2 regions of the Undibacterium sp. FW305-107 genome follow, and region 1 is predicted to be linked to the other one. Evidence: predicted binding sites of a transcription regulator. Region 1 holds the regulator's gene; the other holds the start of a gene.
The links. The regulator LexA, encoded in region 1, represses DNA repair genes until DNA is damaged. The targets are predictions, from matches to a motif close to ACTGTATNNNNATACAGT.
Positions count from the first base shown of each region.

Region 2: a site for LexA is predicted at 2,536-2,553, ahead of AC3WQT_RS11710 (DNA polymerase Y family protein). Genes of this name have one in related genera too.

Region 1 is NZ_JBYTAV010000018.1:28,580-33,856, reverse strand. It holds gene clpX (ATP-dependent Clp protease ATP-binding subunit ClpX) at 1-25, shown strand, start outside; gene lon (endopeptidase La) at 264-2,684, shown strand; gene lexA (transcriptional repressor LexA) at 2,869-3,525, opposite strand; gene rpsF (30S ribosomal protein S6) at 3,791-4,159, shown strand; gene priB (primosomal replication protein N) at 4,188-4,487, shown strand; gene rpsR (30S ribosomal protein S18) at 4,497-4,781, shown strand; gene rplI (50S ribosomal protein L9) at 4,808-5,260, shown strand.
Region 2 is NZ_JBYTAV010000004.1:497,227-502,503, reverse strand. It holds gene AC3WQT_RS11720 (PAS domain-containing protein) at 1-1,935, opposite strand, end outside; gene AC3WQT_RS11715 (thioredoxin family protein) at 1,960-2,430, opposite strand; gene AC3WQT_RS11710 (DNA polymerase Y family protein) at 2,718-3,875, shown strand; gene AC3WQT_RS11705 (HD domain-containing protein) at 3,909-4,442, opposite strand; gene AC3WQT_RS11700 (M16 family metallopeptidase) at 4,515-5,277, opposite strand, start outside.

The DNA.
Region 1 (5,277 bases):
GCAACCAAAAGTTTCAGGTGCCTGATGGCATTGTTTGCCACGAAGTAAGAAAAATGGGGAGCTAACTCCCCATTTTTTATTTATTTTGCCTTGTTTTAATTTGATTCGAAGTACAATGGATTAACAAAACGATTCTGGCTTCAATCGTAAAGCTACCCGGAGAAGCTCTCTGAGTGGCTTTTTTTATTGTTTTTTTCCAGAATGGGCTTGTGTTTCCGCCCAGTGCGCCAACATTGTTAACCAGTATTTATGAAAGGTGCGCCATGACGACTACTCTGATTACCGAACAAACCCAATTGCCGTTGTTGCCACTGCGTGATGTCGTTGTATTCCCGCACATGGTAATCCCCCTGTTTGTGGGCCGCCCCAAATCCATTAAGGCTCTCGAGGCCGCCATGGACCAGGGCAAGAGCATCATGCTTGCTGCCCAGAAAGCTGCTGCCAAGGATGAACCTTCAGCAGATGACATTTACGAAATTGGCTGTATTGCCAATATTCTGCAAATGCTGAAATTGCCCGACGGTACCGTCAAGGTGCTGGTCGAAGGTGCGCAGCGTGCGCGCATCAGCAAGATACATGATTCTGAATCGCATTTCTTTGCTGATCTGACACCTATCGCCGTTGACGAAGGTGATGAGTCGGAAGTAGAGGCAATGCGCCGTACTATCGTTCAGCAATTTGACCAATACGTCAAACTGAACAAAAAAATCCCTCCTGAAATCCTGGCATCCCTGTCCGGCATTGATGATGCTGGTCGCCTGGCTGATACCATCGCCGCGCACCTGCCTTTGAAACTGGAGCAAAAACAAGTCATCCTGGAAATTTTCAGTGTGGCCAAACGTCTTGAACATTTGTTGGGTCAGCTCGAAGGTGAACTTGATATCCTGCAAGTTGAAAAACGTATTCGTGGCCGCGTCAAGCGCCAGATGGAAAAATCCCAGCGTGAGTATTACCTGAACGAACAAGTCAAGGCGATACAAAAAGAGTTGGGCGAGGGTGAAGAAGGCGCTGATATTGACGAGCTGGAGAAAAAAATCCTGGCCGCCAAGATGCCTAAAGAAGCCCGCGACAAAGCACAGAATGAGTTGAAAAAACTCAAAATGATGTCGCCTATGTCGGCAGAAGCTACTGTCGTGCGTAACTACATCGACACTATCGTCAATTTGCCATGGAAGAAAAAATCCAAGGTCAACAATGATTTGACGAATGCTGAAAAAGTGCTGGAAGACGAACACTTTGGCCTCGATAAGGTCAAGGAACGCATCCTGGAATATCTTGCAGTGCAACAGCGCGTCGACAAGCTCAAAGCACCTATCCTCTGTCTGGTAGGTCCTCCGGGCGTGGGTAAAACCTCGTTGGGGCAATCCATCGCCCGCGCAACAAACCGCAAGTTTGTGCGTATGGCCCTGGGTGGTGTGCGTGATGAGGCAGAAATTCGCGGTCATCGCCGTACTTACATAGGCTCCATGCCAGGCAAGATTTTGCAAAGCTTGTCCAAGGTTGGTGTGCGTAATCCTTTGTTCCTGCTGGATGAAGTGGACAAGATGGGAGCTGACTTCCGTGGCGACCCTTCATCTGCCTTGCTGGAGGTATTGGACCCTGAACAAAATCACACTTTCTCAGATCACTATATCGAAGTCGATTTCGATTTGTCCGACGTGATGTTTGTAGCGACATCCAATTCCTACAATATCCCGCCAGCTTTGCTGGACAGGATGGAGGTTATACGTCTGTCGGGTTACACCGAAGATGAAAAAACCAGCATTGCGCAACGTTATCTGCTGCCTAAACAAATCAAGAACAATGGTTTGAAAGAAGGCGAAATCACCGTGGCTGAAAGTGCAATACGCGACATTATTCGCTATTACACCCGTGAAGCCGGTGTGCGTTCGCTGGAAAGGGAAATCTCCAAGATTTGCCGCAAGGTCGTGAAAATGCTCTTGTTGAAAAAGACCGAGAAAAAAGCCACGGTCAATTCAAAAAATCTGGATAAATACCTGGGTGTACGTCGCTATGACTTTGGCGTTGCCGTTAAAGATAACCAGATTGGTCAGGTGGTCGGTCTGGCCTGGACTGAAGTGGGTGGCGATTTGCTGACCATAGAAGCCGTAGCCATGCCAGGTAAAGGTGGTGTCATCCGCACAGGTACATTGGGCGATGTCATGAAAGAATCCATCGAAGCAGCTCGCACAGTGGTACGCAGTCGCGCCAAGCGTCTGGGTATCAAGGCGGATGTGTTCGAGAAGAGCGACATCCATATCCACGTACCGGAAGGTGCAACACCGAAAGATGGTCCATCTGCCGGTATCGCCATGACAACTGCTTTGGTGTCAGTGTTTACTGGCATTCCAGTCCGTGCTGATGTTGCCATGACAGGTGAGATCACCTTGCGTGGTGAAGTATTGCCTATCGGTGGCTTGAAAGAGAAATTGCTGGCTGCTCACCGTGGTGGCATCAAGACAGTCTTGATACCTGAGGAAAATGCCAAGGATCTGGCTGAGATCCCGGACAATGTCAAAAACAAACTGGAAATCATCCCGGTCAGGTGGATAGACAAAGTCCTGGAAATCGCGCTGGAAACACAACCTGTTCCTTTGGTGGATGAGCCGGTACCAGTGGCTGCAGCGACACCTGCCACGGCACCAACTGAAACGCCTGCGGATACTACCGTGGTCAAGCACTAAATTGTTGGGCAATAAGTTGTCGAGCGCTAAATCTGTTGCTCTGAAATAAAAAACGTCCGGATATCCGGACGTTTTTTTTATGGTAGTTGCTTATCAGAACTTGCCAGTGGGCAGGTATTAATAAGTTTGAGATGCTGCCCGGGCATGATGCAAATGAGAGGGCTGAATCACGCCCGGGCTGATCTCAAACCCAGTTGCGCATGAGGCCAACAGCCAGACCTTCCAGCGCGAAATCTTCTTCAGTATCGCCAATCTTGATGACGGGGTAGTCCGGGTTTTCAGGCATCAGTTCTATCAGATTGCCAGTTTTCTTATAGCGCTTGACGGTCACATCATCACCGAGGCGGGCGACAACGATCTGGCCATTGCGTGCACTGTCGGCTTTTTTGACTGCCAGCAAGTCTCCATCAAGTATGCCAGCATCGCGCATGGACATGCCCCGCACCTTCAGCAAAAAGTCTGGCTTGGCAGAGAACAGGGCCGGATCTACGTTGTAAGTGGATTCTATATGTTCACTGGCTAGTATCGGCGAGCCGGCGGCAACGCGCCCAACCAGTGGCAGGGCCAGTTGCAATAGGGCGGGGTGAGGCAGTGCCAGTTGCTTGCCTGTGATATGGCTGGACAACTCAGATTCCAGCAGTCGTATGCCACGTGAAGTGCCCGCGGCAATTTCTATGACGCCTTTGCGTGCCAGGGCTTGCAGATGTTCTTCTGCAGCATTGGTTGAACGGAATCCCAATTCTGTCGCAATCTCGGCACGGGTAGGGGGAAAGCCCGTGTTTTGGATGGCGTCTTTAATCAGGTTCAGGATTTGCTCCTGGCGAGCGGTGAGTTTAAGCATGGCGTTTTCTAGTGTTAAGGTGCTGTATATACAAGCAGTCTGTATTTTTATACAGTAGAGCTGAATATGCAAGTCAAAATGCCTTCGATTAAGCATAAATGTGAAAAAAATACCGCACTTACTCAAAAGAACGGACTGAAAAATTGCCTAAGTCACTGATCCAATTGATCAATATGAAAAACTGGGTTATTATTGTCGGCTTTCCTCTTCCCGCACTCGTCTTGACGCCGAGGCGGGCTATTTTTATTGTCCACAAGGAGAATATATGCGTCATTATGAAATCGTATTTATCGTACATCCAGATCAGAGCGAGCAAGTTCCTGCAATGATCGAGCGCTACAAGGCAAGTGTTGTAGCCCGTGGTGGTCAAATCCATCGCGTTGAAGACTGGGGCCGTCGTCAATTGGCTTACATGATTCAAAAACTGGCAAAAGCACACTATGTTTGCTTGAACATCGAATGCGATGCTGAAACTCTGCTCGAGTTGGAAACAGCATTCAAATTCAATGATGCTGTCTTGCGTCACCTGACAGTCAAATTGAAAAAAGCAGAAACAACACCTTCTCCTATGATGAAAGCTGTTCAGAAAGAAGATGCTGCAAAAGCGCAACGTGTTGAAGCGCCTGCTGCTTAATAATTGACAAAGGTCGCGTAAAAAAATAGTGAATCAGCTGAAGCTCGTAGCCCGGATTGTGGAAAAAAGCGCATTGCGTTACACCCCGGCCGGTATCCCGATAGCTTCTGCTACCTTGATGCATAGTTCAGAAACTCGTGAGGCGAACACGGTTCGGCAGGTCGAGTTTGAAATTTCTGCGATGGCTGCTGGTGAAATATCCCAGCGTTTTACAGAAATTGCCCTGGAACAGACCATGGAATTCACTGGTTTTTTAGCGCGCAAAAATCGCAATAGCAAAAGTCTCGTTTTTCATATCACTGAATTCGGGACACATTTACTAGATTAGGAGCCAAAAATGGCATTCGGTAAAAAATTCGACAAAAGCAAATTGAAGCAAAAGCGCCAACAACAAAACCCTTTGTTCAAGCGCAAAAAATTCTGCCGCTTCACAGCAGCACATGTAGAAAAAGTTGACTACAAAGACATCGACACACTGAAAGATTTCGTGCAAGAAAACGGCAAAATCATGCCAGCACGTTTGACCGGTACAAAAGCGCTGTATCAACGTCAAGTTGACACTGCAATCAAACGTGCACGTTACCTCGCGTTGCTGCCATACACTGATTTGCACACAGCGTAATTGACGACAAGGTAAAGGAGAAAAATATGCAAGTTATTCTGTTGGATAAAGTCGTTAATCTCGGCAATCTGGGTGATGTAGTTCGCGTTAAAGACGGCTATGCACGTAACTTTTTGATTCCACAACGTATGGCTCGTCGTGCTACGACAGCTGCAGTTGCTGAATTCGAAGCAAAACGCGCTGAACTGGAAAAAGCAGCAGCAGCCAAATTGGCAGCAGCTCAAGCTCAAGGCGAAAAACTGTCCGGTCTGACCGTACAAATCACACAAAAATCTGGTGTTGATGGTCGTTTGTTTGGTTCCGTCACTAATGCTGATATTTCTGAAGCCCTGACTAAACAAGGTTTCGCAGTAGAAAAAGCACAAGTACGTTTGCCACAAGGTCCGTTGAAGATCGCTGGCGAGCACAGTGTTTCTGTTGCTTTGCACACTGACGTTGTTGTTGACGTTAATGTTGCAGTGGTAGGTGAACACGCTTAATTTGCTTTTTGCAAATT
Region 2 (5,277 bases), on a different contig from region 1:
GGCATACGACATATGCAACTCCAGCGCATTCTGTACCAGCGCCACCAGATCCAGTGCTTCTGAGCGGAAGATCATCTTGCCGCTGGCCAGTTTGTCCATGTCCAGAATATCGTTGACCAGGGTGATCAGGCGTTTGCTGTTGTTGTGGGCGATGCGTATCAAGTGCTCAGCCTGCTTGGGCAATACGCCGCTGACGCCGGATTCCAGCAAACTCAGCGAACCACGTATCGAAGTCAGCGGGGTACGCAACTCATGGCTGACGACGGAAATAAATTCCGTCTTCAAGCGGTTCATGCGCAACCTGTCGCTGATATCCATGGCAAACGCAACCCAGCCGCGTTCTGAATTTTCCAGATGGCTGAGGCCGACCAGAATAGGCAGGCCTATATTCCCGCCTTGCAATAACATGATCTCGAAAGGTGCGGTGGTGCCGGTCTGTATCAGGTCTCTATAGGCTTGCTGGCAAATCTTCAAATCCTGCGGTGATAACAGGGTGTCCCACAAATTATCGCGGGTCAGCAGATAGTCGCGGTCATAGCCGCTGAACTGGGTAAACACATCATTCACATCCAGTATCTGGCCTGCTTCATTGCCCTGGATAATCCCGATCAGGCTGGAATTCATCAATCTTTGCAGGCGTTGTTCACTGGTGCGCAAGGCATCCAGCGTCGTTCTCTGCTCGGTCACATCTTCTATCATCCAGACAGCACCGCGCACATAGCTTTCTGTTGGCAAGGCGCGTCCGGCCACACGGCCGGTAAAAGACTCACCATTAAATCGGCGTAACTGCCATTCCAGCCCGACCAGTTCATCGGCCTGCAGGCCAGGTGCAACTTTGGCACTGAACGCCTCATAATCGTCCGGCCCTTGATACAGAAAGCTGGTCTTCACCCCTATCATGGCCTGAGCATTGGGGAAGCGGCATAATTCTGCCAGTGCCTTGTTGGCCCTGACGATGACACCATCGCTGACAAACATGATGCCTACCGGCGCATTGGTGATCAGGATCTCCAGTTCCCTGGCCAGTTCCTTGTAGCGGTTCTTGTTGGACTTGAGCAGTTCCTGATTGTGCCTCAGCATTTCCTCGGTTTGCTTGCGCTCGGTGATATCGATATGGGTACCAACCATGCGCAAAGGCTTGCCCTTGCTATCCCACTCGACAATACTGCCGAGTGACATGATCCAGCGCCATTCACCGGTCTTGTTTTTTTGCCTGAATTCGGCATGGTAATCTGCGCCGCCTTGTGCCGCTGCATGAGCCTTATAGGCGCGCTTCAGGTTTACCACATCATCAGGATGGACACCCGTGCCCCAAAAATAATCCCAGAATTGCTGGGGGTGACCAAAGTCACCAGGTTCGTAACCCAGCATCTGCAAATATTCAGGGCTGAAGCTGCCTTCGCCAGTTTGCAGATTGATGTCATACAGACCCTGGTTCGAGGCCTTCATGACCAGGCTGCGCTGGCGTTCAGCAGCCAGCAATCTTTGCTCGGTCAGTTTGCGTTCGGTATTGTCACTGAGAAAGCCATGCCAGAGCACACTGCCATCCGGCAGTTGTTCAGGGGTGGCGTCACCGACTACCCAGCGGTCTGGCTGTCCGGTAGAAATGATGCGGTATTCCTGATGCCAGGGGCTGAGTTCGGCAAAGGATTTGCGCACTGCCGCGATCATTTTTGGCAGATCGTCGGGATGGATTTTGGCAAACATGAAGCTGGCATCTTCACGTAATTGTTCTGCCTTGACGCCAAAAAAAGTTTCTACGGCATCACTGGCATAAGGCAGGCAAAAACGGGCATCAGGGTAGCGCCGGAATTGGTAAAACATGCCTGGCAGGCAGCGTGAGAAATTGGATAACAGGGCATGACTGCGCTGCAATATTTCCAGCTCCGTTTCACACGGTGTTTGATTGGCTGGCATTGCAGGTAATTCAGACATGCCCAAAGATCTTTTTCATGCTGGTCAGCGGTACAGCGCGGTGATTTCGTCAAAAAAATCGAATACGCCTTGCTCGCTCATCTTGCGTGCATTCGATAGCTCGCCACCTTTGGAAGCGAACAGCACGCTGTTGTCCGGTCTCAGCAAGACTGCCGCAGGGATGCCTTTCTTGGTAGGATTGCCATAGAAATCCACCAGCTCCTTGTTTTTATCAAACTGGCCTACATTCACTTTCACTGTGATGAACTTGGTGGCGAGCAGAGGTTCGTTCTTGCCATGCATGGATTTGTCAAGTTCCAGACAATCCTTGCACCAGTTGGCACCAAAGATGACCAGGACTTTTTTATCTGTCTTTTTAGCTTCCGCCAGAGCCTTGTTGATTGCCGCCTGGGCATCGGCAGTTTCATCATAAGCCTGGGGTGCCGTGGCGCTGGCCGGGTTGATAACGCATGCCAGGCTGAGAGCAAAAATCAGGGAAAGCAGTTTTTTCATCATTGATCCATCAGGGAATTCAGGAAAAAAGCAAGAGATGCAGGATGAGTCTATCTTAGCTTAAACAGCATGTTGCTGTAATTCCTTGTTTTGCGTAAACTTTATTTTGCTGTATGTATATTCAGTTATTTCCCGGATTCAGGATAAAATAGCTTATTCCAGCTTTTAATCTTATTCCTTTAAGTGGGTCAGTTTTTGAAAATGTTTATCCAGCTTGCTACCCTGGCGGCATGCGATGATGAGATGCATCATGCGAATCATGATTTATTGCAAAGTGCTGGTTGATTGCCATGAGTAATAAACCACGTAGGATTGCTCATCTGGACATGGATGCTTTTTATGCATCTGTTGAACTCTTGCGCTATCCAGAACTGCGGGGGCAGGCAGTGCTTATAGGTGGCGGCTCTTCACATCGCCCGATTCCAAAAGGCGATGGCACGCATGAATTTTCACGGATAAAGGACTATGTCGGGCGTGGTGTCGCGACCACTTCGACCTATGCAGCACGGGCACTTGGCATATTCTCCGCGATGGGCATCATGAAGGCGGCGAAGCTGGCCCCCGATGTTTTTTTGCTTCCCACCGATTTTGACTCCTATCGCCATTACTCGCGTCTTTTTAAAGAAGCAGTGGGCAAGATTGCCCCCAAAATTGAAAATCGCGGCATAGATGAAATCTATATCGACCTGACCGACCATCCGCAAGAAACGCGCGCCCTGGCAGGCAGTTTGAAACAGGCTGTCTCCGAGGCAACGGGTCTTACCTGCTCCATTTGTGTTGCCCCCAATAAGCTGCTGGCAAAAATCGGGTCTGATCTGGATAAACCTGATGGTCTGACCATCCTGGAGATGGAAGACGTGCCAACCCGTATATGGCCGCTGCCAGTAAAAAAAGTGAATGGGATAGGCCCAAAATCAACCGAGCGCCTGGCAAGCCTGGGTATCAACACAGTGGGCGAGCTGGCAAATGCAGATTTAGGGCTGCTGCAAAATACCTTCGGCAGCAATTATGCCGGTTGGCTGTATAACACTGCACGTGGCATTGATGACAGGGAGATTTCTACAGAGTCAGAACCCAAGGTGATCAGCAGGGAGACCACATTTGACCGCGACTTGCATGCAGTTCACGACAGGGCGGTATTGACCGACATTTTCACTGATCTCTGCACTCGTCTGGCAAGGGATTTAACCGTCAAGGGTTACCGTTGCAAAACTGTGGGCATCAAGATACGTTACACGGATTTCCGCATATCGACACGCGACATTACCATTCCTGTCGCAACGGCTGACCCAGCCATCATACGCAGGGCTGCCGGAGAATGCCTGCGCAGAGTGGCACTGGAAAACCGGTTTCGCTTGCTGGGTGTCAGGGCCAGCGCCCTGATGAGAGAGGCAGATGTCAGCAACGAGCGTCAGGTCAGCCAGGGCATGCTGTTTGATGATCCTTGATATTTGGGAAGAGTAATTCAGGGCCAGGCAATTTTAAGAGCCAGTTACATACCTGCTACGTTCCAGTCTTTCGCTGCCCCCAGCGGCAATTCTTTCAAATAGATCGTCCAGTGAAGTAAAGATATCCCAATGATCAACTTGCTTTTGCTGTGCGATGGTGTGGATGAGTTTTAATTCCAGCTCGGCCTCGCGTTTGCCCTTCCATAACTTGTCTGCTGTGGCGACAGTTAATTCTTCCAGGCTCAGGCCATCTCCCTGCCATTGTGCATGGGTGACGCAGCACCGGGCGATGGTCTTTTGTACGCCATGGTCCAGCAGCATTTTTTCACCAGCAGGCTCATGCAAGGAACCAGGGCCATCCAGTTCATTGGGGTGCAGGATTTTTCCCGCGTCATGGATGGCGGCACCAAGACGTATCAGATTCACATCGAACTGCAAGCCCATCTCTTCAAGCCTGACGATCAGCATTTCAGCCGCTTCGCCAACCAGTCTGACATGGGTAAGCAAGCGTTCTGATGCGCCAAGTTGCAACAGCAGTTGGTAAGCTTCAGTGGTCGTAGTAATCATAGTGAACAATCAGAAAACCAAATAAAAAGGGCTTGCACAGCTTTGTGTGCAAGCCCTTCCTTGTAGCGTTATTTACTTGAAGTCACCCGCAAACACGCGCACGGTTTTTTCATAGCCCAGGTGTTTGGCCATGGCTTCTTTTACTTGTGCCACGGTCAGTGCCTGGATTTTTTTCTCTACTTCAGCACGGTATTGCATATTGCGGCCCAGGTAGAGGTTGGTTGCTAGTGTCGATGCCAGCACGGCGTCCTGGCTGCGTTCCAGCTGGTATTGCTGGATCAGGCTTTTCTTGCCGTCTTCCAGTTCAGCAGCTGTGAAACCCTCAGTCAGTGCGCGGGTGATTTCTTCTCGTATGCCGGTTTCCAGTTTGCTACGGTTTTGCGGCGCATAAATCGCACCTATGGAAAAGCTGGCGACTTCGTCCAGAGGAGATGCATTGAAACCCGAGCCGCCACCATAGCTGACACCATCTTTTTGACGGATGCGGTTCAATATGCGTGAGTTGGCGCTGCCACCCAGCAGGTAGTTGCCCATCACCAGGGCAGGATAATCAGGATGCTTGATACCCAGCGGCAGTTGCATGCCAGCGTAGAAGAAGGCATTGGCCTTGTCCGGTGTGATGATTTGTTTGTCATCCGCTTTGGTAGCATGGTAAGGCTTGGCAACACGGCTGAATTTTTGCTGGGCATTCCAGTCGCCAAAGGCAGCTTGCAATTCCGTTTTCAGCTTGTTGGCATCAAACTCACCAACCACGGCAATTTGCGCCTGGTTTGCCTGGTTGGCGCCGTAGAACTCTTTCCAGAAAGCCTTGACCTCAGCCAGTTTGGCGATTTTT